Regions from separate parts of the Micromonospora sp. CPCC 205554 genome, predicted to be linked through region 2. Evidence: predicted binding sites of a transcription regulator. Region 2 holds the regulator's gene; the other holds the start of a gene.
What was found. The regulator HrcA, encoded in region 2, represses chaperone genes, less so after heat shock. The targets are predictions, from matches to a motif close to GGTTNGCACNCTCNNNNNGAGNGTGCNAACC.
Positions count from the first base shown of each region.

Region 1: the regulator HrcA is predicted to act here: its motif matches at 1,855-1,885, upstream of groES (co-chaperone GroES).

Region 1 covers NZ_JBAKHP010000006.1:231,772-246,033, reverse strand. Annotated here, with positions in the region: gene groL (chaperonin GroEL) at 1-1,337, opposite strand, end outside; gene groES (co-chaperone GroES) at 1,408-1,722, opposite strand; gene V6U82_RS11530 (THUMP-like domain-containing protein) at 1,977-3,176, shown strand; gene ybaK (Cys-tRNA(Pro) deacylase) at 3,231-3,710, shown strand; gene V6U82_RS11520 (sugar ABC transporter substrate-binding protein) at 3,915-5,018, shown strand; gene V6U82_RS11515 (ATP-binding cassette domain-containing protein) at 5,082-5,894, shown strand; gene V6U82_RS11510 (sugar ABC transporter permease) at 5,891-7,150, shown strand; gene V6U82_RS11505 (ROK family protein) at 7,182-8,357, shown strand; gene V6U82_RS11500 (DUF4142 domain-containing protein) at 8,458-9,195, shown strand; gene V6U82_RS11495 (ABC transporter ATP-binding protein) at 9,247-11,016, opposite strand; gene V6U82_RS11490 (ABC transporter ATP-binding protein) at 11,013-12,719, opposite strand; gene V6U82_RS11485 (hypothetical protein) at 12,790-13,044, opposite strand; gene tsaD (tRNA (adenosine(37)-N6)-threonylcarbamoyltransferase complex transferase subunit TsaD) at 13,062-14,108, opposite strand; gene rimI (ribosomal protein S18-alanine N-acetyltransferase) at 14,114-14,262, opposite strand, start outside.
Region 2 covers NZ_JBAKHP010000025.1:55,029-69,290, reverse strand. Annotated here, with positions in the region: partial or broken gene V6U82_RS24790 (PhoH family protein) at 11-706, opposite strand; gene V6U82_RS24785 (serine hydrolase domain-containing protein) at 842-2,218, opposite strand; gene V6U82_RS24780 (histidine triad nucleotide-binding protein) at 2,215-2,559, opposite strand; gene V6U82_RS24775 (SDR family NAD(P)-dependent oxidoreductase) at 2,641-3,402, shown strand; gene V6U82_RS24770 (16S rRNA (uracil(1498)-N(3))-methyltransferase) at 3,511-4,245, opposite strand; gene dnaJ (molecular chaperone DnaJ) at 4,247-5,392, opposite strand; gene hrcA (heat-inducible transcriptional repressor HrcA) at 5,466-6,488, opposite strand; gene V6U82_RS24755 (DUF4870 domain-containing protein) at 6,721-7,365, shown strand; gene hemW (radical SAM family heme chaperone HemW) at 7,405-8,628, opposite strand; gene V6U82_RS24745 (enoyl-CoA hydratase-related protein) at 8,648-9,433, shown strand; gene V6U82_RS24740 (hypothetical protein) at 9,544-10,404, shown strand; gene V6U82_RS24735 (carbohydrate ABC transporter permease) at 10,418-11,251, opposite strand; gene V6U82_RS24730 (carbohydrate ABC transporter permease) at 11,248-12,234, opposite strand; gene V6U82_RS24725 (sugar ABC transporter substrate-binding protein) at 12,231-13,523, opposite strand; gene V6U82_RS24720 (GlsB/YeaQ/YmgE family stress response membrane protein) at 13,747-14,031, opposite strand.

The DNA.
Region 1 (14,262 bases), on a different contig from region 2:
ACGAGCGACTTGCGCACGATCGAGACGCCGACCTTCTCGTCACCGGTGAAGCCCAGGTCGTCGTCGAGCGCCGGCAGGATCTGGGCCAGGGCGGCGCCGCCACCCGGGACCGTACCCTCCTCGACCGCGGCCTTGGTCGCGGCGATGGCGTCCTCGATGCGGTGCTTGCGCTCCTTCATCTCGACCTCGGTGGCCGCGCCGACCTTGATCACGGCGATGCCGCCGGAGAGCTTCGCCAGCCGCTCGGCCAGCTTCTCCCGGTCCCACTCGGAGTCGGAGGCCTCGATCTCCTTGCGGATCTGCGCGACCCGGTCGGCGACCTCGGAGGACTGCCCGCCACCGTCGACGACAGTGGTGTTCTCCTTGTCGACCACGACGCGGCGGGCGGTGCCGAGCACCTCCAGGCCAACCTGGTCGAGCTTGTAGCCCAGCTCCGGGGCGACCAGCTCGGCGCCGGTCAGGATCGCCATGTCCTGGAGCATCGCCTTGCGGCGGTCGCCGAAGCCGGGGGCCTTGACCGCGCAGACCTTGACGGTCTTGCGCAGCGCGTTGACCACGAGCGTGGACAGGGCCTGACCCTCGACGTCCTCGGCGACGATGAGCAGCGGCTTGTTGTTCTGGAGAACCTTCTCCAGCAGCGGCAGCAGCTCCTCGATCGCCGAGATCTTCTGGGTGGTGATCAGGATGTACGGGTCCTCCAGGACCGCCTCCTGCGCCTCCAGGTCGGTGACGAAGTTCGGCGAGATGAAGCCCTTGTCGAACTGGAGACCCTCGGTCACCTCCAGCTCGGTGGTGAGCGCGGAGCCCTCCTCGACCGTGATGACGCCGTCGCGGCCGACCTTCTCCATGGCCTCGGCGATCAGCTCGCCGATGGCGGCGTCCTGCGCGGAGACGGTCGCGACGTGCGCGATCGACTCCTTGCCGGAGACCTCGACGGCCTTGCCGAGCAGCGCCTCGGAGACCTTGGCGGCCGCCGCGTCGATGCCCCGCTTCAGGCCGGTCGGGTTGGCACCGGCGGCCACGTTGCGCAGGCCCTCGCGGACCATCGCCTGGGCCAGCACGGTGGCGGTGGTGGTCCCGTCGCCGGCGACGTCGTTGGTCTTGGTCGCCACCTCCTTGACCAGCTGCGCGCCGAGGTTCTCGTACGGGTTGGTGAGCTCGATCTCCTTGGCGATGGTCACGCCGTCGTTGGTGATCGTGGGCGCACCGAACTTCTTGTCCAGGACGACGTTGCGCCCGCGCGGGCCGAGGGTGACCTTCACCGCGTCCGCGAGGGCGTTGACACCGTGCTCCAGCAGGTGCCGGGCGTCGTCCGAGAAGCTGAGGATCTTCGCCATCAGTATCCCTTCGAAGCGACGTTGCCCCGGCCCGGCGAGCCGGACCGGGGCAACGACACTGATCGGTTGCTTACTTCTCGATGACCGCGAGGACGTCGCGGGCGGAGAGCACCAGGTACTCCTCGCCGGCGTACTTGACCTCGGTGCCGCCGTACTTCGAGTAGAGGACGGTGTCGCCGACCTTCACGTCGATCGGCACGCGGTTGCCCTTGTCGTCGATCCGGCCCGGGCCGACAGCGAGGACGGTGCCCTCCTGCGGCTTCTCCTTGGCGGTGTCGGGGATCACGATGCCCGAGGCGGTGGTGGTCTCGGCCTCGTTCGCCTGGACCACGATGCGGTCCTCGAGCGGCTTGATCGCAACCTTGGTCGCGGTAGTCACGGGCATACCCTCCCGGGTACTTGGTGTCGTTGCCGGCCGGCACGCCGACCAGCGTCAATCTGCCACATGCCACCGGGCGGGGCCGTCGTCGCGGGTGCCGGTCCGCCTGGCGCTCAACCCCCGGGCACGAGGCTCGGGTGTTGGCACCCTCAGGGTGAGAGTGCTAATCGCAGGTTATTCCTCGGCTAGCACTCCGTCAAGGAGAGTGCCAACGCGTCGCCCTCCGTGTCGCGCCGGAACCGGGCCGGGAGAATGAGCGCGTGGATCTCGACCAGCTCGCCGCGCTGCGTACCCCCGAGGGGTCGGCCGCGCTCGCCGCGGCCGTGCGGGTGGCCGGCGGCGACCCGCTGGCGGCGGCGGCCGCGCTGCGCTCGGCCGGCATTCCCGGCGGGCTCGCGGCGGCGGCACTCACCCAGGCGGAGCTGCGCCGCCGGGCGGCCGGCAAGTTCGGCACGGCGGCGACCGGGATGTTCCTCACCCGGGCGGGGCTGGAGCAGGCCACCCGCCGCGCGGTCGCCGACCGGCGGGCGGCACGGCTGCGCACCGCGGGCGTGACCACGCTGGCCGACCTGGGGTGCGGCCTGGGGGCCGACGCGCTCGCCGCGGCCCGCGCCGGCATCCGGGTGTACGCGGTGGAGGCCGACCCGGTGACCGCCACGATGGCCGCCGCGAACGCCGAGGCGGCCGGGCTCGCCGACCTGGTGACGGTCGAGTGCGGTGACGCCACGGCGTTCGACGTGACAGGGGTGGACGCGGTGTTCTGCGATCCGGCGCGTCGGCGGGCCGGCACCGGGCGGCGCGTCTTCGACCCGAACGCCTACTCGCCGCCGTGGGACTTCGTCACCGGCCTGGCCGCGCGGGAGCCGCGCACGGTGGTGAAGGTGGCGCCCGGGCTGGACCACGCGCTGATCCCGGCCGGTGCCGAGGCGGAGTGGGTGAGCGTGGACGGCGACCTGGTCGAGGCCGCGCTCTGGTGCGGCGAGCTGGCCGAGGTCCCGCGCCGCGCCACGGTGCTGCGGGAGCGCGACGACGCGGTGTCGCTCCTCACCGGCACGGGCGCACAGGAGGCGCCGGTGGGACCGGTGCGGCGGTTCCTCTACGACCCGGACCCGGCGGTGGTACGCGCGCACCTGGTCGCCGAGCTGGCCGCCGACCTCGACGCCACGCTCGCCGACCCGTCGATCGCCTACCTGTACGCCGACGAGGCCCGGCCCACCCCGTTCGCCCGCTGCATGGAGATCACCGATGTGCTGCCGTTCTCGCTGAAGCGGCTGCGGGCGCTGCTGCGGGAGCGGCGCGTCGGCCGGGTCGAGATCCGCAAGCGCGGGTCGGCGCTGGAGCCGGAGAAGTTGCGCCGCGACCTGCGGCTGTCCGGCGACGAGGCGGCCGGTCTGGCGCTGACCCGGGTGGCCGGCGACCCCACGGTGCTCGTCTGCCGGCCGGTTCCGGCCGGCGGCTGACCCGGCTCACGTCTCCGGCTCGCGGTGTCGCGGCGCGCGGGTTAGCTTGAGCCCGTGGCGGGCCCTGGCACTCCGGCGATCGCGTTGCTGAGCAAGCGGAAGATCGCCCACAGCACCCACACCTACGACGTGTCGCCGGACGCGCCGAACTACGGCGCGCTCGTCGCGACCGCGCTCGGGGTGGCGCCGGAGCGGGTGTTCAAGTCGCTCGTCACCGAGGTCGACGGCGGGCTGACGGTGGCGGTGGTGCCGGTGACCGGGGAGCTGGACCTGAAGGCGCTCGCTGCCGCGGCCGGCGGCAAGCGGGCGACGATGGCCGACCGGACGACGGCCGAGCGGGCGACCGGATACGTGCGCGGCGGCATCAGCCCGCTCGGGCAGCGCAGGCGGCTACCGACTGTCGTCGACTCCTCCGCGCTGGCGCACCCGACGGTGTACGTCTCGGCGGGCCGCCGGGGGTTGCAGGTGCAGCTCGCGCCGACGGATCTGGTGGCGCTCACCGGGGCGACGACGGCATCGATCGCCGCCGCCTGAGCGGGCTCGTGACGGTACGTGTGGGAGCGTTCCCGGAGCGCGCTCTCCGGGTGGTGTCCCGCGGGTGACAACCGCGTTGCTGAATTGTTACCGCCGCCAACAAACTTCTGACCTCGGCAGTCTTGCGGTGCACGGGAAGCGGGGAATACGTTGCCGGGCACAACAAAACATCACCACTCCCCCACCTCCGAAAGGACCCTGCACATGCGCAAGGGCTTCCTCACCTTCGCGGCCGTCGGTCTTCTCGCGACCGGCAGCATGGCCGCCTGCGGTGACAACGGCGGTTCGTCCGACGAGGCCGGCGGCTCCAACGCCAAGAAGCCGAAGATCGGCGTGATCCTGCCGGACAGCAAGTCCTCCGCCCGCTGGGAGGGCGCGGACCGCAAGTACCTCAAGGCGGCGTTCGACGCGGCCGGCGTCGAGTCCGACATCCAGAACGCGCAGAACGACAAGACCGCGTTCCAGACCATCGCCGACCAGATGATCACCAACGGCGTCAACGTCCTGATGATCGTCAACCTGGACTCCGGCACCGGCAAGGCCGTGCTCGACAAGGCCAAGTCGCAGGGCGTCGCGACCATCGACTACGACCGGCTGACCCTGGGCGGCTCCGCCCAGTACTACGTCAGCTTCGACAACGAGGCCGTCGGCAAGCTCCAGGGCGAGGGCCTGAGCAAGTGCCTGACCGACAAGGCCGTCAAGAACCCGTCGATCGCGTACCTCAACGGCTCGCCGACCGACAACAACGCCACGCTGTTCAAGAACGGGTACGACTCGGTGCTCAAGCCGAAGTTCGACTCGAAGGAGTACACCAAGGTCGCCGACGACGCGGTGCCGGCCTGGGACAACGCGCAGGCCGCCACGATCTTCGAGCAGCAGCTGACCAAGGCCGGCGGCAAGATCGACGGCGTGCTCGCCGCCAACGACGGTCTCGGCAACGCGGCCATCTCGGTGCTGAAGAAGAACAAGCTCAACGGCAAGGTTCCGGTGACCGGTCAGGACGCCACCAAGGAGGGCCTGCAGAACATCCTCGCCGGTGACCAGTGCATGACGGTCTACAAGGCGGTCAAGAAGGAGGCGGACGCCGCCGCCGAGCTGGCCATCGCGCTCGCCAAGGGCGAGACGAAGGAGACCGGCCAGACGGTCAAGGACCCGGAGGGCGGCCGGGACGTCCCGTCCGTGCTGCTGGAGCCCAAGGCCATCTACAAGGACAACGTCAAGGACGTGGTGGCCGACGGCTACGTCACCAAGGAAGAGCTCTGCACCGGTGCCTTCGCGAAGCTCTGCACCGACGCCGGCGTGAGCTGACCCACCCGCCTCAGGCGGCGCCGGACGGGATCCGAGACCTCCCTCCGCCCAAAGGAGAACCCCGTGTCCGCAACCCCCCTGCTGGAGCTACGCGGGATCGACAAGAGCTTCGGTCCCGTCCAGGTGCTGCGTGACGTCGCCTTCGCCGCGCACGCAGGCGAGGTGACCGCGCTCGTCGGCGACAACGGCGCCGGCAAGTCGACCCTGGTCAAGTGCATCAGCGGCATCCACCCCACCGACGCCGGCGAGTTCGTCTTCGACGGCCGCCCGGTGACCATCAACAGCCCCCGGGACGCCGCCGCGCTCGGGATCGAGGTCGTCTACCAGGACCTCGCGCTCTGCGACAACCTCGACATCGTGCAGAACATGTTCCTCGGCCGGGAGAAGCGCAGCGGCATCGTGCTCGACGAGCCCACCATGGAGCAGATGGCCGCCGAGACGCTCGCCGGCCTGAGCGTGCGCACCGTGAAGTCGCTGCGCCAGCACGTGGCCAGCCTCTCCGGCGGCCAGCGGCAGACCGTCGCCATCGCCAAGGCCGTGCTCTGGAACAGCAAGCTGGTCATCCTGGACGAGCCGACCGCCGCGCTCGGCGTCGCGCAGACCGCCCAGGTGCTGGAGCTGGTGCGCCGGCTGGCCGACAACGGCCTGGCCGTGGTGCTCATCTCGCACAACATGAACGACGTCTTCGCCGTCTCCGACCGGATCGCCGCGCTCTACCTCGGCCAGATGGTCGCCCAGGTGAAGACCACCGACATCACCCACTCGCAGGTGGTCGAGCTGATCACCGCCGGCCGCTCCGGCAGCCTCGGCCTCACCGGCGAGCCGGGCGGCAACGGCGCCGCGCCCGCCGACACCACTCCAGGAGCCGTCCGATGACCGCCACCGTCGTGAAGAAGGAAGGCCCGGCCGGCGTCACGTCGACACCGACCCTGGGCAGCCACGTGAACAACTACTGGCGCCGGGTACGCGGCGGCGACATCGGCGCGCTCCCCGCTGTGGTCATGCTCGTGGCGCTGGCCGTGGGCTTCTCGATCGCCCGCCCGTCGTTCTTCACCGCCGGCAACCTGGCGAACCTGTTCACCCAGGGCGCGGCGGTCACGCTCATCGCCATGGGCCTGGTCTTCGTCCTGCTGCTCGGCGAGATCGACCTCTCCGCCGGCTTCGCCAGCGGCGTCTGCGCCGCGATCCTGGCCAACGTCGTCACCGTGCTCGGCTACCCCTGGTACGTGGCGGTGCTCTCCGCCGTCGTCACCGGCGTGGTGATCGGCACCGTGCTGGGCCTGCTGGTCGCCAAGGTCGGCATCCCCTCCTTCGTGGTCACGCTCGCCGGGTTCCTGGCCTTCCAGGGCGTGGTGCTGACGCTCATGGACGAGGGCGCCAACATCGCGGTCCGGGACGACGTGCTCGTCGCGATCGCCAACCGCAACCTCTCCCCCGCGCTGGGCTGGTCGCTCGCCGTCGTCGCCGTCGCCGGGTACGCGGCCGTGCAGTTGCTGCGGCACCGCAACCGGGCCGCCCGCGGCCTGCTCACCGACCCGATCGCGGTGGTCGCCGGCCGGATCGCCGGCCTGGCCGTGATCCTCGGCGTGGCGGTCTACGTGCTCAACCTGGAACGCAGCCGCAACGTGCTCGTCGTCTCGCTCAAGGGCGTGCCGATCGTGGTGCCGATCATCGCGATCCTGCTCGTCGTCTGGACGTTCGTGCTCCAGCGGACCAGCTACGGCCGGCACATCTACGCGGTGGGCGGCAACGCCGAGGCGGCCCGCCGGGCCGGCATCAACGTCGACCGGATCCGTGTCTCCGTGTTCATCATCTGCTCCTCGATGGCCGCGATCGGCGGCATCGTGGCCGCCAGCCGGGCCAACTCGGTCGACCCCAACACCGGTGGCAGTAACGTACTGCTCTACGCCGTCGGCGCGGCGGTGATCGGCGGCACCAGCCTCTTCGGCGGCAAGGGCCGGGTCCTCGACGCCGTGCTCGGTGGCGCAGTGGTGGCGGTCATCGACAACGGTATGGGACTGATGGGATACAGCTCGGGCGTCAAGTTCGTGGTCACCGGCGTGGTGCTGCTCGCCGCGGCGACCATCGACGCGCTGTCGCGTCGGCGGGCCGCCGCCACCGGCACGCGCTGACCCGGGGTACGGGAACACCATGGCAGTGGCAATGCGCGCGGGCCCCAGTCAGGACGAGATCCGTCGGCAGAACCTGGGCGCATTGCTCCGCTATGTACACGTCCACGGGGCCACCACCCGGGCCGAGCTGACCACCGCGCTCGGCCTCAACCGCAGCACCATCGGCGCGCTGACCGCGGACCTGGCCGGCGCCGGTCTGGTCAGCGAGGGGACGCCGAAGGAGACCGGCCGGGCCGGACGACCGTCACTCGTCGTCCGGCCCGAGTCGGAGCGGGTCTACGCGTACGCGTACAGCGTCGAGGTGGACCGGCTGCGGGCCGCGCGGGTCGGGCTCGGCGGTGAGGTGCTCGACCGCCGGGAGATGGACCGGCCGCGCAACCTGGTCGCCGGGGAGGCCGCTCCGCTGCTCGCCGGCGCGGTCAAGGAGATGCACCAGTCGGTGCCGGCCGACGCGGTCTGTGTGGGCGCCGGGCTGGCGGTGTGCGGCATGGTCCGCCGGGAGGACGGTCTGGTCCGGCTCAGCCCGACCACCGGCTGGGTGGACGAGCCGATCGGGGCGGCGCTCGCCGTCGAGCTGGGAATAGACGTACCGATCACGGTGGGCAACGTGGCCGACGTGGCCGCGTACGCCGAGCACGCCCGGGGCGCGGCGGTCGGCTGCGACAACGTCATCTACCTCTACGGCGACGTCGGTGTGGGCGCGGGCATCATCGCCGGAGGGCGGCGGCTGACCGGGCACGGCGGCTACGGCGGCGAGGTCGGCCACATGGTGGTGGTCCGCGACGGGGTGCGCTGCGACTGCGGCCGGCGCGGCTGCTGGGAGACCGAGATCGGCGAGCACGGGCTGCTGCGCGCCGCGGGCCGGTCCGAGGCGCGCGGCCGGGACGCGCTGCTCGCCGTCTTCGACGCCGCCGACCGCGGCGACGCCCGCGCCCAGACCGCGGTACGGCAGGCCGGCGACTGGCTCGGCTTCGGCGTCGCGAACCTGGTCAACATCTTCAACCCGGAGATGGTCATCTTCGGCGGCACCATGCGTGACCTCTACCTGGCCTCCGCCGCACAGGTGCGCAGCCGGCTCAACTCCAACGGGCTGCCCGCATGCCTGGAGCACGTGCGGCTGCGTACCCCGAAGCTCGGTGACGACGCGGCACTGATCGGTGCCGCCGAGCTGGCCTTCGAACGACTCCTCGCCGACCCGCTGAACTGATCGGCCCGCCGATCCGTACCAGTGTGCGGACGGGCGGCCGGCTTGCGCGGCCGTCCACCACACCCCGCGTACCGGTCCGGACCGAGGAGGCACCGCAACCATGGCATCGCTGGAATCCGCACGCCGCAAGCTGGCGCACCGGGTGGTACTGCTGCTCGCCGCGCTGGGCGCGGGGATCGGCGTCATTCCCGGGACGGCGCAGGCCGCACCCAACCCCGGCGTGCAGATGAACGCCGCCGACATGACGCTGCTCAACGGCGTACGGCTGGCCGGGCTGTGGGAGATGCCGGCCGGGCAGATGGCGGCCGAGAAGGGCCAGTCCGCCCGGGTACGCGAGGTCGGCGCGGAGATCGCCAAGCAGCACGCGGAGCTGGACCAGCTGGTGGTGGAGGCGGCCAACAAGCTCGGCGCCACCCTGCCGACGGATCCGACGGCCGAGCAGAAGGGGTGGCTGACCGAGATGCAGAACGCCACCGGCGCCCGGTTCGACCAGATCTTCGTCACCCGGCTGCGGGTCGCCCACGGCAAGATCTTCCCGGTGATCGGCGCGGTCCGGGCCAGCACCCGCGACCCGATCGTGCGCAAGCTCGCCGAGGACGCCAACACGTTCGTCAACGACCACATGACCATGCTGGAGAGCACCGGGCTGGTGCGCTGGCAGCAGTTGCCGCCGGCCGCGCTGCCGCCCGCGCAGAGCGACTCGCTCGTCGCCGCAGCCCAGGCCAACGTGGGCAGCGGTGGCGGGCTCCAGGTCGGCACCGGGGTGGTGTGGGCCGTGTTCCTGATCGCGCTCGGCACCGGCGGGTACGCGACCTGGCGGCTCACCCGCCGTTCGTGACGCGTCCGTCGAGCGGGCCCCGGCACTCCTGCCGGGGCCCGTCGCGCGTTCTCAGCCGTGCCAGGAACGCCACAGCGCGGCGTACGAGCCACCGGCCGCGACCAGCTCGTCGTGTGATCCCAGCTCGGTGATCCGGCCGTCGGCGACCACCGCCACGCGATCCGCGTCGTGCGCGGAGAACAGCCGGTGCGCGATGGCGATGACGGTACGGCCCTGAAGCACCGCCGCCAGCGACCGTTCCAGGGCCCGGGCCGCCCGCGGGTCGATCAGCGAGGTGGCCTCGTCCAGCACCAGCGTGTGCGGGTCGGCGAGCACCAGCCGGGCCAGCGCGAGCTGCTGCGCCTGCGCCGGGGTGAGCGGGTGGCCGCCCGCGCCGACCGGCGTGTCGAGCCCGTCCGGCAGGGCCAGCGCCCAGTCCAGCGCGTCGACAGCGGCCAGCGCCGCGTGTACCCGCGCCGGGTCGGCGTCCGGCCGGACCATCGCCACGTTGTCGGCGAGCGTGCCGATGAACACGTGGTGCTCCTGGCTGACGAGCGCGACATGGGTACGCAGCTCGGCCAGGGGCATCCCGGCCAGCGGCCGTCCGTCCACTGTCACCGTCCCGGCGTTCGGCGCGTGCACGCCGGCCAGCAGCCGGCCCAGCGTCGACTTGCCCGCCCCGGACGGGCCGACCATCGCCAGTCGCTCCCCCGGCCGGGGTTCCAGCGTCACGCCGTGCAGCACGTCGTGTCCCGGGCGGTACGCGTACCGGACGTCGTGCGCGGCGAGCCGGCCCGCGCCGCCCGCACTGCCCGGAGCGGCGGCGCGCTCGTCCGGCGTGGCGAACGCCTTGGCGCGCTCGTCCGGCTCGGCGGCCACCCCGAGCAGCCGGGCCAGCGAGGCGCCGCCGACCTGGAACTCGTCCAGCCAGCCGAGCAGCCGCTCGATCGGGTCGGTGAGCTGCTGGGCGTAGAGCGTGGCGGCGGTGACCTGACCGAGGCTGGCCCAGCCCTTCAGGTGGAACCAGCCGCCGATGAGCAGGGTCGCCACCATCGGCACCAGGTAGCCGAACTCGGCCACCGGCCAGAACACGGTCCGCAGGTGGAGCGTGTAGCGCTCGGCCGCGTACGACCGGCGGATGTCCGCGTCGCCGCGGGCCCGGCGGCGGGCCGCCTGGCGCAGCGCCTCGGTGGTCCGCGCCCCCTCGACCGTCTCGCTGATCCCGTCGGTGATGTCCGAGTAGGCGGCGTTCTCCCGCAGGTAGCCCTGCGGCGCGCGACGCAGGTACCAGCGCGTGCCGGCCCACAGCACCGGCACCGCCAGCAGACTGGGCAGCGCCAGCAGCGGGCCGGTCAGCACCAGAGCGCCGAGGATCAGCAGCACCGTCAGCGCCGCGATGAGCGTCTCCGGCCCGGCGAACCGGACCGTACGGGACAGCGCGGCGACGTCCCGCGAGGTGCGGGTGAGCAGGTCCCCGGTACCGGCCCGCTCGACTGTGGCCAGCGGCAGCGCGAGCACCCGGTCGACGAACTCCTCCCGCAGCTCGGCGAGCACCCGCTCACCGAGCCGGGCCGAGGCCAGGTGCGCGAAGCGGACCAGCACCGCCTGCACCACCACGAACGCGGCGATGGCCGCCACGACCCGGTCCACAGTCGTCTCGGTGATGCCCTGGGAGATCCCCTCCACCAGGTCACCGAGCAGACGCGGGGCGACGAGCCCGGCGCCCGCGGCGAGCGCGTGCAGACCGAGCGCGGCGGCCAGGCCGCGCGGGTGACGGCGGATCAGCTCGCGCACGTACCGGCGGACCTGGGCGATGTCGGCGACGGGCAGCGCGTTGCTCATCGGTCCTCCTCCCGGCTCACCGTGGCGGCGTAGCGCGGCTCGGCGGCGAGCAGTTCCTCGTGCCGGCCCTCGGCGACGACCTTGCCGTCCTCCACGAAGACCACGTGGTCGGCGTGGCCGAGCACCAGCGGGCTCGTGGTGCAGACGAGCGTGGTCCGGCCGCGGCGGGCCGGGCCGAGCCGTTCGGCGATGCGCGCCTCGGTGTGCGCGTCCACCGCGCTGGTCGGCTCGACCAGGATCAACGTCTCCGGGTCGGCGACGAGCGCGCGGGCCAGCCGCAGCCGTTGCCGCTGCCCGCCGGAGAACTCCCGGCCGCGTTCGGCGACCTCGCCGTCCAGGCCGCCGGGCAGCGCCTCGACGATGTCGGTGGCGCTCGCCGCGGCCAGCGCCGCCTCGACGGCGCCGGGCTCGGCCCGGTCGTGCGGGTCCAGCTCCGTGCGCAGCACGCCGCTGAACAGCTGCGCGTCGTTGTCGGCCACCAGGATCCGCTCCCGCACCGTCGCCAGCGCCACGTCCCGCAGCGGTACGCCGTGCAGCGTGACGTCCCCGTCGGCGTACCGGCCGAGCCGGTCGGCGATCTCGGTGGCGTCCTGCGGGGTGGCGGCGGCCAGCGCGGTCAGCCGGCCCGGCCGCAGCACCAGCCCGGAGCGTACGTCCGCCAGCTCGCCCGGCCCGGCCGGCACCGCCACCGGGGTGGCCGGGTCGGTGAACTCCGGCGCGAGCCGCAGCAGCCGGACCACCCGGCGGGCCGCGACGTGTCCCCGGGTCAGCTTGTCGGCCGCCTCGGTGAGGTTGCGCAGCGGGCTGACCAGGAACGCGGTGTAGCCGTAGAACGAGACCAGTTCCCCGGCGCTGATCTCGCCGCGCAGCGCGAACCGGGCGCCCAGCCAGGTCACCAGCACCACGAAGACGCCGGGCAGCAGGATCTGCGCGGCCTGCAACAGCGACTCGACCCGGGCCACCCGCAAACCGTCCGCGCGCAGCGCCTGCGACCGTTGCCGGTAGCGCTCGGACAGCACCGGTTCGCCACCCACTCCGCGCAGCACGCGCAGGCCGGAGACGATGTCCGCGGCCCGGGCGGTGAGCCGGCCGGTCGAGTCCCGGTACGCGGCCTGCTGGCGGTGCAGCGGTCGGATCAGCAACGCCACGAGCGCCATCAGCAGCGGCACCCCGAACACCACCACGAGGCCGAGCGGCTGGGAGGCGCTGAGCAGGATCACCGCGACGGTGACGATGGCGACCACCGAGCCGGCGCCGCGGGCGGTGATGTCGATGGCGCCGCCGATGTGCTCGATGTCGGCGGTGCCGATGCTCACCACCTCGCCCGCCGCGACCCGCCGGGGCAGCGCGGCGCCGAGCCGGTTGGTGGCGTCCACCGTCACCTGCACGGTGCGGTAGGCGGCACCGAGCCAGTTGTGCACCGCGCAGCGGTGACGCAGGATCCCGGCGACGGCCTGCACCAGGCCCAGCCCGAGCAGGACCAGTCCCCAGCGCACCAGCGCGTCCGGGTCGCGTTGCGCCAGGCCGGCCTCCACGGCGCGGCCGAGCACGGCCGGCACCAGCGCCTGGGCCAGCATCCAGATCACGCCGAGCGCGAGACCGGCGCCGAAGATGACGGGGTGCCGCCCGGCAAGCCACACCAGATACCGGGTGGCCGACCGCGCGTCCGGGGTGCCGGGATCGCCGGCCGGTGAGAAGCGCATGACCCACCGACGCTAGGTGCCGGGGCGACCCGGGCGCCAACCAATTCCGGCCGTCGTGACGACCCTCGCGTCAGCGGTCGACCTGGGTGAAGTCCCAGCTGTGTGGCGGGCGGGCGATCAGGCGCACCGGCGGCTCGGGCAGCTCCCGGGGGTTGTTCCGCCACTTGGAGATGACCACGAGCCGGTGGTCGGTGGAGGAGAAGACCTCGCTGGAGACGTGCATCGGGTCGTGCTCGAACTCGGGCAGCGCGGTCTCGCAGACCCAGGTGATCAGGTCGGCGAAGCCGTACGGCTCGGCCTTGGCCTCCCACATGCGGACGATCACTTCGGTCCCCTCCCCGCTCACACGCTGACCACTGTCAGCGGCATCGCCGAGTCGGCCGGCAGGTCCAGCCGGCTCGGCGCGACACCCGCGGCGACCAGGTGGGAGCCGAGCGCGGCCACCATCGCGCCGTTGTCCGTGCAGAGCTTCGGCCGGGGCGTACGCACCCGGATGCCGTGCCTGCCGGCCCGCTGTTCGGCCATCGCCCGCAGCCGGGAGTTGGCCGCCACGCCGCCGCCGATCACCAGCGTGTCGATGCCGCTGGTGCGGCAGGCGTCGATCGCCTTGCCGACGAGCACGTCGCAGACCGCCTCCTGGAAGGACGCGGCCACGTCGGCGACCGGTACCGGCTCACCGGCCCGCTGCCGTGCCTCCACCCAGCGGGCCACCGCCGTCTTCAGGCCGGAGAAGGAGAAGTCGTACCGGTGCCCGGCCAGGTCCTTCGCGGCGGTCAGCCCGCGCGGGAAGGCGATCGCCGCCGGGTCACCGGCCCGCGCCTCCCGGTCGATGTACGGTCCGCCGGGGAACGGCAGCCCGAGCAGCCGGGCCACCTTGTCGAACGCCTCCCCGGCCGCGTCGTCGATGGTGGCGCCGAGCGGCACCACGTCGCGGGCCAGGTCGTCGACGCGCAGCAGCGAGGAGTGCCCGCCGGAGACCAGCAGCGCGATGGCGGGCTCGGGCAGCGGGCCGTGTTCGAGCGTGTCCACCGCGACGTGCGCGGCGAGGTGGTTCACGCCGTACACCGGCTTCTCCGCCGCCACCGCGTACCCCTTGGCGGCGGCGACCCCGACGAGCAGCGCGCCGGCCAGGCCCGGTCCGGAGGTCACGGCGATGGCGTCGATGTCGGCGATGGTGACGCCCGCTTCGCGCAGCGCCCGGTCCATGGTCGGCACGATGGCCTCCAGGTGGGCGCGGCTGGCCACCTCGGGCACCACGCCGCCGAACCGGGCGTGCTCCTCGACGCTGGAGGCGAGCGCGTCGGCGAGCAGCGTGTGCCCGCGCACGATGCCCACGCCGGTCTCGTCGCAGGAGGTCTCGATGCCGAGGATCAGGGGTTCGTCAGCCATACGCGTCAGTCCTCGTTGCGCTGCATGACCAGCGCGTCGGTGTTGCTCGGTTGGTAGTAGCCGCGCCGTACGCCGATCGGCTCGAAGCCGTACGTGGCGTAGAGCCGTTGCGCCGGCGCGTTGTCCGCGGCGACCTCCAGCAGCGTGCTGCGGG
Region 2 (14,262 bases):
ACGGCTGGGCCCGTCCGCGCATGTACGCCAGCGGCGCGACCTCGATCGTGCCGGCGGCCATCAGCTTCGGGATGGTCTCCGGGTCGAGCATGTCGTGCAGCGCGTCGTAGAGCGGGCGCAGGTAGGGGTCGATCTTCTCGTTCAGGGTGCCGGGCAGGAAGCCCAGCCGCTCCCCCGCCTCGACCGCCGGCCGGGTCAGGATGATCCGGTTGACCTGCTTGGCCTGGAGCGCCTGCACGGCCTTCGCCATGGCCAGATAGGTCTTGCCGGTACCGGCCGGGCCGATGCCGAAGACGATGGTGTGGGCGTCGATCGCGTCGACGTACTTCTTCTGCCCCAGCGTCTTGGGACGGATGGTGCGGCCGCGCCGGGAGAGGATGTTGAGCGTCAGGACCTCGGCGGGCCGCTCGGCGCCGCCCTGCTCGAGCATGCCGACGGTACGCCGTACCGCGTCTGTGGTCAGGGTCTCGCCTTTCTCGATCAGTTCGAGCAGCTCACTGAAGAGGCGCTCGGCGAGGGCGTTGTCGGCGGGGGCGCCGGTGATGGTGATCTCGTTGCCGCGGACGTGGACGTCGCTGTCGATCGAGCGCTCGACGAGCCGCAGGATCTCGTCGCCCGCGCCGAGCAGGTTCACCATGATCTTCTGGTCGGGGACCGTGATCCTGGTCTGCACACGCGGCGTGCCGGGAGGTGGGGTGCCGGTCATAGGTCGGGCCCGTCGGGCCCTGCGCCACCTGCTCTCCGCTTCTCGGGCGCCGGGCCCTGGTGGCGCGGCGTACGGTTACCTCCATCGTATCGGGTCGGCACCGTACGCACCGCGCCCATTTCCGGTGCCCGGCGGTCAGTCGCCGACGCGGAAGTCGTACCCGTCGAAGGTCTCCTGGGTACGGGTGAAGCGGTAGGTCGCCCAGTGCATCCGGACCACCACGCCGCGCTCGTCGCGGGTCAGCCGCAGCAGCTCCCCCGCCTCGCGGCCGGAGACGGTGCGGAACACGTCCGGCCGGTCCGGCAGCGGCGCGAACACGGCGGGCGGCTTCCCGGCCGGGTCGTCCGCGCCACGCGCCCGCAGCGTCCCGTCGTGCCAGGAGAAGACGTACTCGAAGCCCTCGCCCCACCAGCGGCCCAGCACGCCGCGCAGGTGGTCCGGGGCAGGCGGGCCGGGACGCCACGGCTCGACCTCCGCCGGGTCGTGCTCGGCGGCGGCGGCGAGCAGCCGGTGGGACAGGTCGAACACCTCCACGCCGGTGCCGGACGAGCCGAGCACCGCGCAGCCCATCGCCCCGGCGGTGCCCTGACCGCCGCGCCGCCCGTAGACGGCGGCGAGGAAACCGGGCATCGCACCGTCGTGGCCCACGTGGGTCACCCGCTCCGGCTGCGGAACCAGGATCAGCCCCAGCCCGAAGCCGGCCGCCCAGACCGACTCGTCGGTGGGGGTGAGCGGCCAGCGCATCTCCTCGACCGTCGTCGCGGCGAGCACCGCGCCGTCCGGGTCCACCGCCGCCGGGTCGGCCAGGAACGCGGCCCAGCGCGCCATGTCCGTCGCGGTGCTCCAGAGCTGCGCGGCGGGGGCCACCGCGCCGAAGTCGGCGGGCGGTTCCGGGTGGGCCTCGTCGGAGTACGCGTCGACCAGGAACCCGGTCGCGGCGCGCTCGGTCGGGTGCGGGTGGGTGGAGGTCAGTCCGAGCGGGGTGAGCACCCGGTCGGCCAGCACCTCGGCCCAGGTGCCGCCGCGCAGCCGGGCGACCGCCTCGCCGAGCAGCGCCAGGCCGAGGTTGGAATAGTGGAAGCGCCGGCCCGTGGGCAGCACCCGCTCGACCCGGGCCAGGTCGGCCAGCATCTCGTCGACGGCCGGGGCGCGCAGGCTGTCCCACACGTCGCCGTGCGGCTCGCGTTGCAGGCCGGCGGTGTGCGACAGCAGCCGGCGTACGGTCGCGTCGCCGTGCGCGGGCAGGTCGAGGTGCCGCCCGATCGGGTCGTCGAGGTCGAGCAGGCCGTCGTCGCGGCACTGCATGACGAGCGCCGCGGTGAAGGTCTTGGTGACCGAACCGATCCGGAACACCGTCTCCGGCCCCAGCGGGTTGTCGTTGCCGGTGTCGCCAACGGTGCAGGTCCAGAGCGGCCGGTCGGCCCGGTGCAGGGCGGCCGACACCGCCGGGATCCGCCCGGTGGCCTGGGCCTGGCGCACCATCCGGCCGAGCCGGTCGGAGACGTCGGTCATCGGCAGAGCATCGGGCCGAGCGGCGCGCCGCCGAGCAGGTGGGCGTGCACGTGGAAGACCTCCTGGCCGCCGTACGGGCCGGTGTTGAACATCAGCCGGAACCCGTCCACGGTCAGGCCCTCCTCCTCGGCCACCACGGCGGCGGTCTGGAGCACCTCGCCGGCCAGCTCGGGCGCGCCCTGGGCCAGCGTGGCCACGTCCGCGTAGTGCTCCTTCGGGATCACCAGCACGTGGGTGGGCGCCTTCGGGTCGATGTCCCGGAAGGCCAGGGTGGTGGCGGTCTCGCGGACGATGGTGGCCGGAATCTCCCCGGCGACGATCCGGCAGAAGAGGCAGTCCATCGCAGCAGTGTAAGGACGGCCGCCCGCAGCGCGGCGGGGGCACCGCCGGGCGGACCGGCCCGATGCGGCAGGATGGCCGCCATGTCGGGACGGGCGGTGCTGGTGACGGGGGCCTCGCGGGGCATCGGGCGGGCGGTGGCGCGGGCGTTCGCCGCCGGTGGGGACCGGGTGGCGATCCACCACCGGGACTCGGCCGGGCTGGCGGAGCGGCTGCGCGCCGAACTGCCCGGCGACGGGCATGTGGTGGTCCGCGCCGACCTGGCCGACGCCGACGCGGTACGCGTCATGGTGGACGAGGCGGCCCAGCGGCTCGGTGGTCTCGACGTGCTGGTGAACAACGCGGGCGTGTTCGGGCCGGCCGATCCCCCGCACCCGGTCTTCGAGAGCAGTTACGAGCAGTGGCGGGCGCGGTGGCGGGAGGTGCTCGACACCAACCTGGTCGGCGCCGCCAACGCGGCCTGGTGCGCCGCGCAGCACATGCGCGAACGCGGGGGCCGGATCGTGAACGTGTCGTCCCGGGGCGCGTTCCGGGGCGAGCCGGCCAACCCGGCGTACGGGGCCAGCAAGGCCGGGATGAACGCGATGGCCCAGTCGCTCGCGGTGGCGCTGGCGCCGTACGGCATCGGGGTCGCCTGCGTGGCGCCCGGCTTCGTCGAGACCGACATGACCAACGAGCACCTGAAGAGCGAGCGGGGCGAGGCGGTACGCGCCCAGTCCCCGTTCCACCGGGTGGCCCGGCCGGAGGAGATCGCGTCGGCGGTGCACTGGCTGGCCAGCCCCGAGGCCGAGTGGGCGTCCGGCACCATCGTCGACCTCAACGGCGCCTCCTACCTCCGCACCTGACCCTCCCCGCCCTCGCGATCTTGCAGTTCTGGCCCCGGCAAATCCCACTGAAGGGACATAGCGAGGGCCGTAACTGCAAGATCAGCGCGCGGGGCGGGGCGGGCGGGGTTACCAGTGGGTCAGGCGGGTGGCCAGGACCGTGAGGGCTGCCACGCCTGCTGTGGAGGTGCGCAGGACGGACGGGCCCAGGCGGACCGTACGCGCTCCCGCGTCGGCGAACGCGGCCAGCTCGTGGTCGGCGATGCCGCCCTCCGGGCCGACCACCAGGACGATCTCGCCCGCCGCCGGCAGGTCGACGGTGGTCAGCCGGTCATGTGCGCCCTCGTGCAGCACATACGCGCCGGCCGCACCGGCGATCCGGCGGGCCACCGTCGTGGTGGACTCGTCCGGGGAGCCGGCCATCACCGGCAGCCACGGGCGGCGCGCCTGCTTGGCCGCCTCCCGGGCGGTGGCCACCCACTTCTGCCGGGCCCGTTCGCCCCGCTCGCCGCGCCACTGCGCCACCGAGCGGGACGCCGCCCAGGGCACGATCTCGTTCACCCCGACCTCGGTCATCGCCTGCACGGCGAGTTCACCCCGGTCGCCCTTGGCGATGCCCTGCACCACGACCAGCCGGGGCACCGGCGCGTCCGCGTACCCCCGGCTGGTGACCCGCAGGTCGAGCCTGCCGCGGCCGACGGCGGTGACCACCGCGGCGGCGGTGCCGCCCCGACCGTCGGCGAGCACCAGCTCCTCGCCGACGCGCAGCCGCTGCACGGTGGCCGCGTGGTGACCCTCCGGGCCGTCCAGCGTCAGCATGTCACCGGTGGGCAGCGCCTCGACCAGGAACAGCGGCGCCGACACCTCAGGCGTGCCCGTTGAAGGCGTCGCGCATCCGGGAGAAGAAGCCGCCCTGCTTGGTCAGCTCGGCGACCTCCTCGCCACGGGTCTTGGCGAAGTCGCGCAGCATCCGCTCCTGGTCGGCGTCGAGCTTGGTCGGGGTACGCACGTCCAGGTGCACGTAGAGGTCACCCCGGCCGGTGCCGCGCAGGTGCGGTACGCCCCGGGCGCGCAGCCGCAGCGTGCTGCCGGGCTGGGTGCCGGGCTTGACGTCGACGGTTTCCTCGCTGTCGAGCGTCTTGATGGTCAGCCGGGTGCCGAGCGCGGCGGCGGTCATCGGCACCGTCACCCGGCAGTGCAGGTCGTCGCCCTTGCGGGAGTAGACGTCGTGCGGCCGCTCGTGGATCTCGACGTAGAGGTCACCGGCGGTGCCGCCGCCGGGACCGACCTCGCCCTGCTGGGCCAGGCGGATCCGCATGCCGTCCTCGACCCCGGCCGGGATCTTCACCGTCAGCGAGCGGCGGGTGCGCACCCGGCCGTCACCGGCGCAGGTCGGGCAGGGGTGCGGGATGGTGGTGCCGTAGCCCTGGCAGACGGTGCACGGCCGGGCGGAGACCACCTGGCCGAGGAAGGTCCGCTGCACCGACTGCACCTCGCCCCGGCCGCCGCACGCCTCACAGGTGGCCAGGTGCGTGCCGGCGGCGGTGCCGGCGCCGGAGCAGGTGGTGCAGAGCACTGCGGTGTCGACGGTGATCGGCGCCTCGACGCCGAACGCGGTCTCGTTGAGGTCCAGTTCCAGGCGAAGGATCGCGTCCGCACCGGGGCGGGTACGCGGGCGCGGTCCCCGGCTGCCGCCCGCGGCGCCGCCGAAGAACGCGTCCATGATGTCCTGGAAGCCGACGAACGGACCGGCGCCGCCGGGCCCGCCCGGGCCGCCCATGCCACCGCCGCCCGGGGCGAGCGGGTCGCCGCCCAGGTCGACGATCTGCCGCTTCCGGTCGTCCGAGAGGACCTCGTACGCGGCGTTGATGTCCTTGAACTTCTCCTGGGCCTCCGGGTCCGGATTGACGTCCGGGTGGAACTGCCGCGCCAGCTTGCGGTAGGCGCGCTTGATCTCGTCGTCGGAGGCGTCCCGGCTCACGCCGAGAATGCCGTAGTAGTCCCTGGCCACTGCGTTAGGTGTCCTCATGTTCGTCTCGCGTCGCTCCGGTCGTCGGCCGGAACCGGCCGTCGGCCCTGACTGGTCAGTTCTGGGCCAGCAGTTCGCCCACGTAGCGTGCCACGGCCCTCACCATGGCGATATTGCCGGGGTAGTCCATCCGGGTCGGCCCGAGCACGCCGAGTCCGCCGACGATCGTGCTGCCCGGTCCGTAGCCGGTGCTGACCACCGAGGCGGCCCGCAGGTTGTCGAATTCGTTCTCGTCGCCGATGAGCACCCGGGTGGTGCTCGGCTCGGTCTCGCCGATCAGCTTGAGCAGCACGACCTCTTCTTCGAGCGCCTCCAGGATGGGCCGCAGCGAACCCTGGAAGTCGAGCAGGCCACCCCGGGTGAGGTTGGCCTGGCCGGCCAGCGCGAGGCGCTCCTCGTGCCGTTCCACGAGCGTCTCCAACAGCACGGTGGAGAGCGTGGTCATGGCCGGGCGCAGATGCGGCGCCGACTCGTCGACGAGCGCCTGCACCAGCGGCGGCGTCTCGGCGAGCTGGCTGCCGACGAGCTTCTCGTTCACCAGCCGGCGCAGGTCGGTCACGTCGTCGGCGGGCACCGGGGCGGGCAGCTCGACCAGCCGCTGCTCGACCCGGCCGGTGTCGGCGATCATGACGACCATCAGCCGGGTGGTGGAGATCGGCACCAGCTCCAGGTGGCGCACCTTGGAGCGGGCCAGGCTCGGGTACTGCACCACGGCGACCTGCCGGGTGAGCTGGGCGAGCAGCCGGACGGTGCGGTGCACCACGTCGTCCAGGTCGACGGCGCCGACCAGGAAGCGCTCGATCGCCCGGCGCTCGGCCGGGCTGAGCGGCTTGACCCGGGAGAGCCGGTCCACGAAGAGGCGGTAGCCGCGGTCGGTGGGCACCCGGCCGGCGCTGGTGTGCGGCTGCCGGATGTAGCCCTCCTCCTCCAGCACCGCCATGTCGTTGCGCACGGTGGCCGGCGAGACGCCGAGCTGGTGCCGCTCGACCAGGGCCTTGCTGCCGACCGGCTCCTGCGTGGCGACGTAGTCCTCGACGATCGCGCGCAGCACGGCGAGTTTGCGGTCGTCGAGACCCATTCCCCACCTCCTGACGCACCTCGGTCGGGCCGGCGCGCGGCATCCGCCGGGCGGCTGGCACTCGACTGTAGCGAGTGCCAGTCTACGTCGGCACCCCCGCCGACGCGATGATCGCCTGACGGACCTGCGGTGCGGCCCGCCACACAACGCGGCCCACCAGGGCCGAACAGCCGGTCATCGTCGGTCTGTGTCGCTCTGGTGCGAGTTGACCGGTGGACCTACCGTGGCGACCATGACTGAACCTCCTCGCCCTCCCGGGGCAGGGGACTCCGGCCCCCAGCCCGACCCGTCGGCGCCCTACGGCTCGCCGGCCGGTGAACCGCCCACCGCTCCACTGTCCGGCGCGCCCGGCACGGGCGGCTATCCCCCGCCCGGTGACTATCCGCCCCCGGGTGGCTACCCGCCTCCGGGCGGTCAACCTCCGCCGGGCGGCTACCCGCCCCCCGGTGGTGACCCCCCGCCGGGCGGCACGCCGGGCTACGGCGCCGGCTACCCCGCCGGTGGCGGCTACGGGCCCGCCGCGTACGCCAACAACGACGAGAAGACCTGGGCGCTCGTCGCGCACTTCGGTGGCGCCGCCGGTGTCATCGTCGGCGGCGGCCTGCTCGGCTGGGTCGCCCCGCTGATCGCGCTGATGACTCGCGGCCAGCAGTCACCGACCGTCCGCGCCCACTCCGTCGCGGCGCTGAACTTCCAGATCACCTGGGCCATCGCCGGCGTGCTCGCCTGGGTGATCACGATCATCACCTGCGGGATCCTGTTCTTCGTCCCGATGCTGGTCTGGCTGGTGCCGCTGATCTTCGGGATCATCGGCGGGGTCAAGGCCAACGACGGCGTGCTCTACCGCTACCCGATGAGCTACAGCTTCACCAAGTGACGCCTCCGGCCGGCCGAGGGGGCGGCCGGCCGGGCCCGGTCACGGCAGCAGGTCGCGTACCACCGCGTCGGCCAGCAGCCGGCCGCGCAGCGTCAGCACCACCAGCCCTCGCGCGTACGCCCCGGCGTCGAGCAGCCCGGCGTCCCGGGCCCGCTCGGCGCCCGCCCGGCCGGCGGCGTCCAGCACGTCCAGCGGCAGCCCGGAGGCGAGCCGCACCCGCAGCATCACGTCCTCCATGTGCTGCTCGTCCGGCGTGAGCTGTTCCCGGGCCTGCGCGGGCGAGGCGCCCTCGGCCAGCCGCGCCGCGTACGCGCTCGGGTGCTTGACGTTCCACCAGCGCACGCCGCCGACGTGGCTGTGCGCCCCCGGGCCCAGGCCCCACCAGTCCGCGCCGGCCCAGTAGAGCAGGTTGTGCCGGCACCGGGCCGCCGCCGAGCGGGCCCAGTTCGACACCTCGTACCAGGAGAATCCGGCCTCGCCGAGCGCGGCCTCCGCGGCCAGGTAGCGGTCCGCCGCCACGTCGTCGGAGGGGTACGGCAGCTCGCCGCGGCGCATCCGCGCGGCCAGCCGGGTGCCGTCCTCCACGATCAGGGCGTACGCGCTGACGTGGTCCACGCCCGCGTCGACCACCTGGGCCAGCGAGGCGGCGAAGTCCTCGGCCGTCTCGCCCGGCGTGCCGTAGATCAGGTCCAGGTTCACGTGCTCGAACCCGGCGTCGCGCGCCTCCAGCGCGGCGGCGGTGGCCCGGCCCGCGCTGTGCCGCCGGTCGAGCACCGCGAGCACCCTCGGTGCGGCGGACTGCATGCCCAGCGAGATCCGGGTGTACCCGGCCGCCCGCAGCGTCTTGAGCGACTCCGGGCTCACCGACTCGGGGTTGGCCTCGGTGGTCACCTCGGCGTCGGCGGCCAGCCCCCAGACGCGGTCGATGCCGTCGAGGATCCGGGCCAGGTCGTCGGCGGGCAGCAGGGTGGGCGTGCCGCCGCCGACGAAGACGGTGTCGACCCGGGGCGGCGGCGAGTCGCCCAGCACCCGGGCGGCCAGCTCCAGCTCGGCCAGCACGGAGTCGGCGTACGTCTCCCGGCTCGCCCCGCCGCCCAGCTCCGACGCGGTGTACGTGTTGAAGTCGCAGTAGCCGCACCGGCTGGCGCAGAACGGCACGTGGACGTACACGCCGAAGCCGCGCGCGCCGACGGCGCGAGTGGCGGTGGCGGGCAGCGATCCGTCGCGCGGGACGGGTTCGCCTTCTGGAAGGACGCCGGGCATGGCCACTAGTGTGCCCGGCATGACCTCTCCGGACGCTCTTGTGCGAGTCGCCACGGCCCGTGGGGTGACCACCCTCACCCTGGACAGCCCGCACAATCGCAACGCGCTCTCCACGCCCCTGATGACCGAGCTGCTGGCCGGGCTGGCCGGCGCGGTCGCCGACGACGCGGTACGCGCGATCGTGCTCGACCACACCGGCCCGGTCTTCTGCTCCGGCGCCGACCTGAAGGAGACGGCCGCCGCGTACGCCAGCGGGACGGTGCCCGCCGGGATGCTCGGTGACGTGCTCGTCGCGGTGCGGGAGTGCCCGAAGCCGGTGGTGGCGAAGGTGGCCGGCCCGGCCCGGGCCGGTGGGCTGGGCCTGATCGCCGCCGCCGACCTGGCGGTCTGCGCACAGGAGGCGACGTTCGCGTTCACCGAGGTGCGGATCGGGGTGATCCCGGCGGTGATCTCGGCGACCGTGCTGCCCCGGCTGGGCCAGCGGGCCGCCGCCGAGCTGTACCTGACCGGCGACACGTTCGACGGCCGCCGCGCCGCCGAGATCGGCCTGGTCACCGCCGCGGTGCCGGCCGGCGAGCTGGACGCCGCCGTCGAGCGCTACTGCGCCTCGCTGGTCAGGGGCGCCCCGGGGGCGCTGGCCGGGGCGAAGGAGCTGCTGCGCCGGCCCGCCGGGCCGGACCTGCGGGCCGAGATCGCCGAGTTGGCCGCGCTGTCCACCGGGTACTTCCTCTCCGACGAGGGGCGCGAGGGCGTGACGGCGTTCCGGGAGAAGCGTCCCGCCGCCTGGGTGCCCGCCGGAGACTGAGGTTCGCGGCGGCCCCGCGTCGGCCACTCCGGCCGACGTGGGGCCCGCCGGTCGGCCGAGAGCCGCCGTGGCGGGCGGGACGTACGCTTGTCGGACTGTCGGGACAGGGGGTGCGGGTGCGGACGCGAGCGGCGGTCGTGGCATCTGGGGTGGCGGTGTGCGTGCTGGCACTGCTCGCGGTCTACGTCGTGACCAAGCAGTTCGGCGAGCACCTGCGGCTGCCGCTGGCCAGCCGGACCTGCACCGTGAAGGCGGACGGCGAGGTGGTGCTCGGCGCCGACCAGATGGCGAACGCGGCAACCATCGCGGCCATCGGGATGCAGCGCCGGATGCCCGAACGGGCGGTGGTGGTGGCGCTGGCGACCGCGTACCAGGAGTCGCACCTGCGCAACATCGCCCACGGCGACCGCGACTCGCTCGGCCTGTTCCAGCAGCGCCCGAGCCAGGGCTGGGGCACCCCGGAGGAGATCCAGGATCCGCGGTACGCGGCGAACAAGTTCTACGCCGCGCTGAAGAAGGTCAAGGGCTGGGAGCGGATGCGGATCACCGACGCGGCCCAGCGGGTGCAGCGGTCGGCGTTCCCCGAGGCGTACCAGAAGTGGGCGGACGAGTCGGAGGTCCTCACCCGCGCGTTGCTCGGCCACGCGACCGGCGCGGTGGCCTGCACCGTCTCCTCGCCGCCGACGATGCGCGGCCCGGCCGCCGCCAGCGCCGTGCTGGAGAGCCTGTCGCTGGACTGGGGCCTGCCCCGGCTGGCCACGGCGACCGACCTGACCGCGCTCACCGTGCCGGCCGGTGACGACCGCAACGGCTGGCGGTACGCGCACTGGCTGGTCTCGCACGCCGACGACCACGGCGTGAAGAAGGTCCGCTTCGGCAACCTGGAGTGGACCGCCGAGCAGGGCTCCTGGGCCCGGGTGAAGGGCGATCCGACCACCGAGGTGCGCGCCGAGGTGTTCGCCGCGGCCTGACCGGCCGCCTCCCTCAGCCCTTCACCGCTCCCGCCACCAGGCCGGAGACCATCCGGCGCTGCACCAGCAGGAAGAAGACGATCACCGGCAGGGTGAACAGCGTGGACGCGGCCATGACCGAGCCCCAGGCGGTGTCGTCCCGGCCGAAGAAGAACGTCATCGCGACCGGCAGCGTGTACTTCTGCTGGTCGTTGATGAAGGTCAGCGCGAAGATCAGCTCGTTCCACGCGGTGATGAACGAGAAGATGCTGGTGGCGACCAGGCCGGGCGCGACGAGCGGGAACAGCACCTTGCGGAACGTCTGGGCCCGGCTGGCGCCGTCGATGGCGGCGGCCTCCTCCAGTTCCTTGGGCACCGCGGCGACGAAGCCGCGCAGCATCCAGACCGCGAACGGCAGCGAGAAGCCGAGGTACGTGAGGATCAGGCTGGGCAGCGTGTTGTAGAGGCCGAGCCGCTGGATCATCAGGAACAGCGGGATGACCAGCGCCTCCAGCGGGATCATCTGCACCACCAGCAGCATGATCAGGAACGTGGTGCGCAGCTTGAACCGGAACCGGGCCACAGCGGTCGCGGCGAGCAGGGCGACCAGCCCGCTCAGCAGCACCGTCGCCAGTGCGACGAGCGCGCTGTTGAGGAAGAAGTCGGCGAAGGTCACGCCCGGGATCAGGTTGCCGGTGAGGATCTCCCGGTAGTGCTCCAGCGTCGGCTCCGCCGGCACCGGCCGGGGGGTGGACGAGAAGATCTCCCGATTGGGCTTCAGTGAGGTCGCCACCATCCAGTAGACCGGGAAGGCGGCGAAGAGCGCGACCAGCAGGCCCGCGCCGTTGAGGGCGATCTTCTTCGTCATTCGTCCTCCTGCTTCAGCACCATGCGGACGTACAGGGCGGTCACCACGAGCAGGATCACGGTGAGGATGACGGCGATGGCCGAGCCGAGGCCGTACTTGGGCGGCGGCGAGAACGCCTCCGCGTACGAGTAGATCGACAGCATGAACGTCGACCGGTCCTGGGTGCCGCCGGCCAGCACGAACTGCTGGGTGAAGACCTTGAAGTCCCAGATCGTGGAGAGCACCACGAGGATGCCGAAGACCGGCCGCAGCACCGGGAACGTGACCTTCCAGAACACCTTCCACGGCCCGGCGCCGTCGACCCGGGCCGCCTCCTGCAGCTCCGTCGGCACGCTCTTGAGCCCGGCCAGGACGCTCACCGCGATGAACGGGAACGAGTGCCAGACCACCACGAGCGTCAGGATGGCGAAGAACAGCAGCGGGTCGTTGAACCAGCCGTACCCGGTCCAGTCGCTGCGCCCGAACAGGGCCGTGGAGAGCCCGTCCGGGAGCTTGTTGAACAGCCAGGTGACCAGGCCGCTCGTGTCGTCGAAGATCCACTTCCAGACGATCGTGCCGGTCAGCGCCGGGGTGGCCCAGGCGAGCATCACGCAGCTCGCCACGAACGTGGCCATCTTCTTGCCCAGGCGGTTGAGCAGCAGCCCGACCAGCGTGCCGAGGATCATCGTGAGCGCCACGTTGGCGACCGCGAACAGCACTGTGTTGCGCAGCACCGTACGGAAGAACGGGTCGCCGAGGATCTGCGCGTAGTTGGCCAGGCCGACCCACGGCCACTCGCGGTCGCCGCGTAGCTGCCGGACGCTGTCCAGCTTGTGGAAGGACATCCACACGACCTGGCCGAGCGGCCAGAGCAGCAACACGGCGATGATCGCCAGGCACGGCAGGAGAAGCAGGTACGGAAGGTGGTCCACCCGGCGACGGCGCCGCCGCGCGGGGGTGTCCCGCGCGGCGGCCTTGCCGGTGGCCTCGGTCAGCGTGGTCACTTGGCGTTGAGAATGCTTTCCATCTCGGTGGCCGCGTCGGCGGTTGCCTTCTCGACCGTCTTCTGGCCCTTGATGACCGAGCTGTTCATCGCCTGGGTCACCGTCTTGGTCCGGCTGACCTCGACCCACTTCGGGGTGAGCGGGGTGAGCTTGGTGTTCTGGATGGCGGTGGCGAACGCGGCCATCACCTTGTCGTTCGCGTAGTCGCCGCTGCTGACCAGGTCCTGGTAGACCGGGAAGAAGCCGAGGCTGCTCGCGAACTCCTTGTCCTTCTGCTTGCTCAGCAGCACGGTCATGTAGTCCCAGGCCAGCGCCTGCCGCTCGCTGTCCTTCCAGATGGCGATGTCGGAGCCGCCGGCGAAGGCCGGGGCGGGCTTGCCGTCCGGGCCGGGAATCGGGAACGTGCCCCACACCTTCTCGATGTCGGGGTTGTCCTTCTTCATCGCGCCACCCTGCCAGCTACCGGCGAACGCCATCGCGGCCTTGCCGGTGGCGAACTGGGTGCGGGCGTCGACCTCGTTCCACCCGGCGGCGGCCGGCGGGGCGACCTTGTGCACCGTCACCAGGTCGGTCCAGAACTTGACCGCCTTCTGCGCCTCGGGGGTGTTGTAGCCGGACTTCCAGCTGTCGCCCTCCTTGGTGGCGATCTCCGCGCCGGCACCCCAGAGGAAGGAGTAGAACGGCAGCTCGGAGTTGCCGGGCAGGGCGATGCCGTAGGTGCCGGGCTTCTTGGCCTGCACGGCCTTCGCGGCGGCGACCATCTCGTCCCAGTTCGTCGGCGGCTTCACGCCGGCCTCGGCGAACCAGTCGGTGCGGTAGTAGACGGCACGCACGCCGGCGTACCACGGCACGCCGTACTGCTTGCCGTCGAGCTGCGCGTTCTTGACCAGGTCGGGCAGGATGTCCTTGCCCTCGGACCAGCCGTTGAACTTGTCCGAGACGTCGGCCAGGGCCTCCTGCGCGGCCCAGCCCTGGGTCTCGGTGTTGCCCAGCTCGGTCACGTCCGGGCCCTCGCCACCGGCGAGCGCGGCCTGGAACTTCTTCGGCGCCTCGAGCCAGGGGATGTACTGCACCACGACGTCGGTCTCGGGGTGCTTCTTCTTGAACTCCGCCTCGACGCTGTCGAGGAACTTGGTCTGGGCGTCGCCGCCCTCACCCATCATCCACACAGTGAGCTTGCTGTTGTCGGCGGCCTTGTCGTCGTCGCCGGAGCCACCGCACGCGGTCAGCACCAACGCGGCCGACGCCACGATGGCGGTGACCGGAGCCAGCCGCTTCCACCTGTTCACGCCATATCTCCCTCAGGGCCGTTTGGCACTAACCTTCTCCGCCGCACCTTAGTAGGAAAATTTCCTTTACAACAGGGGGTGTTCGTGACGGAGGGCACAGGCGACCGTATCGCAGCCGGAGGCCCGGCCGACATCGATGCCGTCCGGGCAGTTCAGGACCCACATACGCCGACGGGCGCCCGGCCGGTGAGGCCGGGCGCCCGTCGAGGCGCGTGGTGCGGGGTCAGTAGCGCGAGACGCCGCGGCGACGGCCGACACCGGCCACCAGGGCCACGCCGATCGCGGCGAACAGCACCTGCAGCATCAGCTCGCGCCAGTCGATGCCGGCGGTCTCGGCGAAGCCGGAGGCCCGGGCCACGATCGTGCCCAGAAGCGCGGCGCCGACGCCGATCAGCATGTGCAGCCACATCGGCATGTTCTGCCGGCCCGGCACGACCAGCCGGCCCAGCGCGCCGACGATCAGACCAACGACCAGCGCCGTGATGATGCCCCAAACGGTGAGCTCCATGGTCGCCCTCCTCCTTAAGATCGGGTCACACTTTTTCGTGTGGTTACTGTCGTGATCGCTAAGTTCCCGACCGCCCGGAAATCCAAACCGACTCCGATGACGAATTGTTCAGACGTACCCTGACCTGCTACTTCTCGCCGAAACCCGGCGCGGCGGGCGGACCCCGCGCACCGACGGGGTTCAATGCGCCGAATACGCCGACGGGCGCCCGGCCGTGTCGGCCGGGCGCCC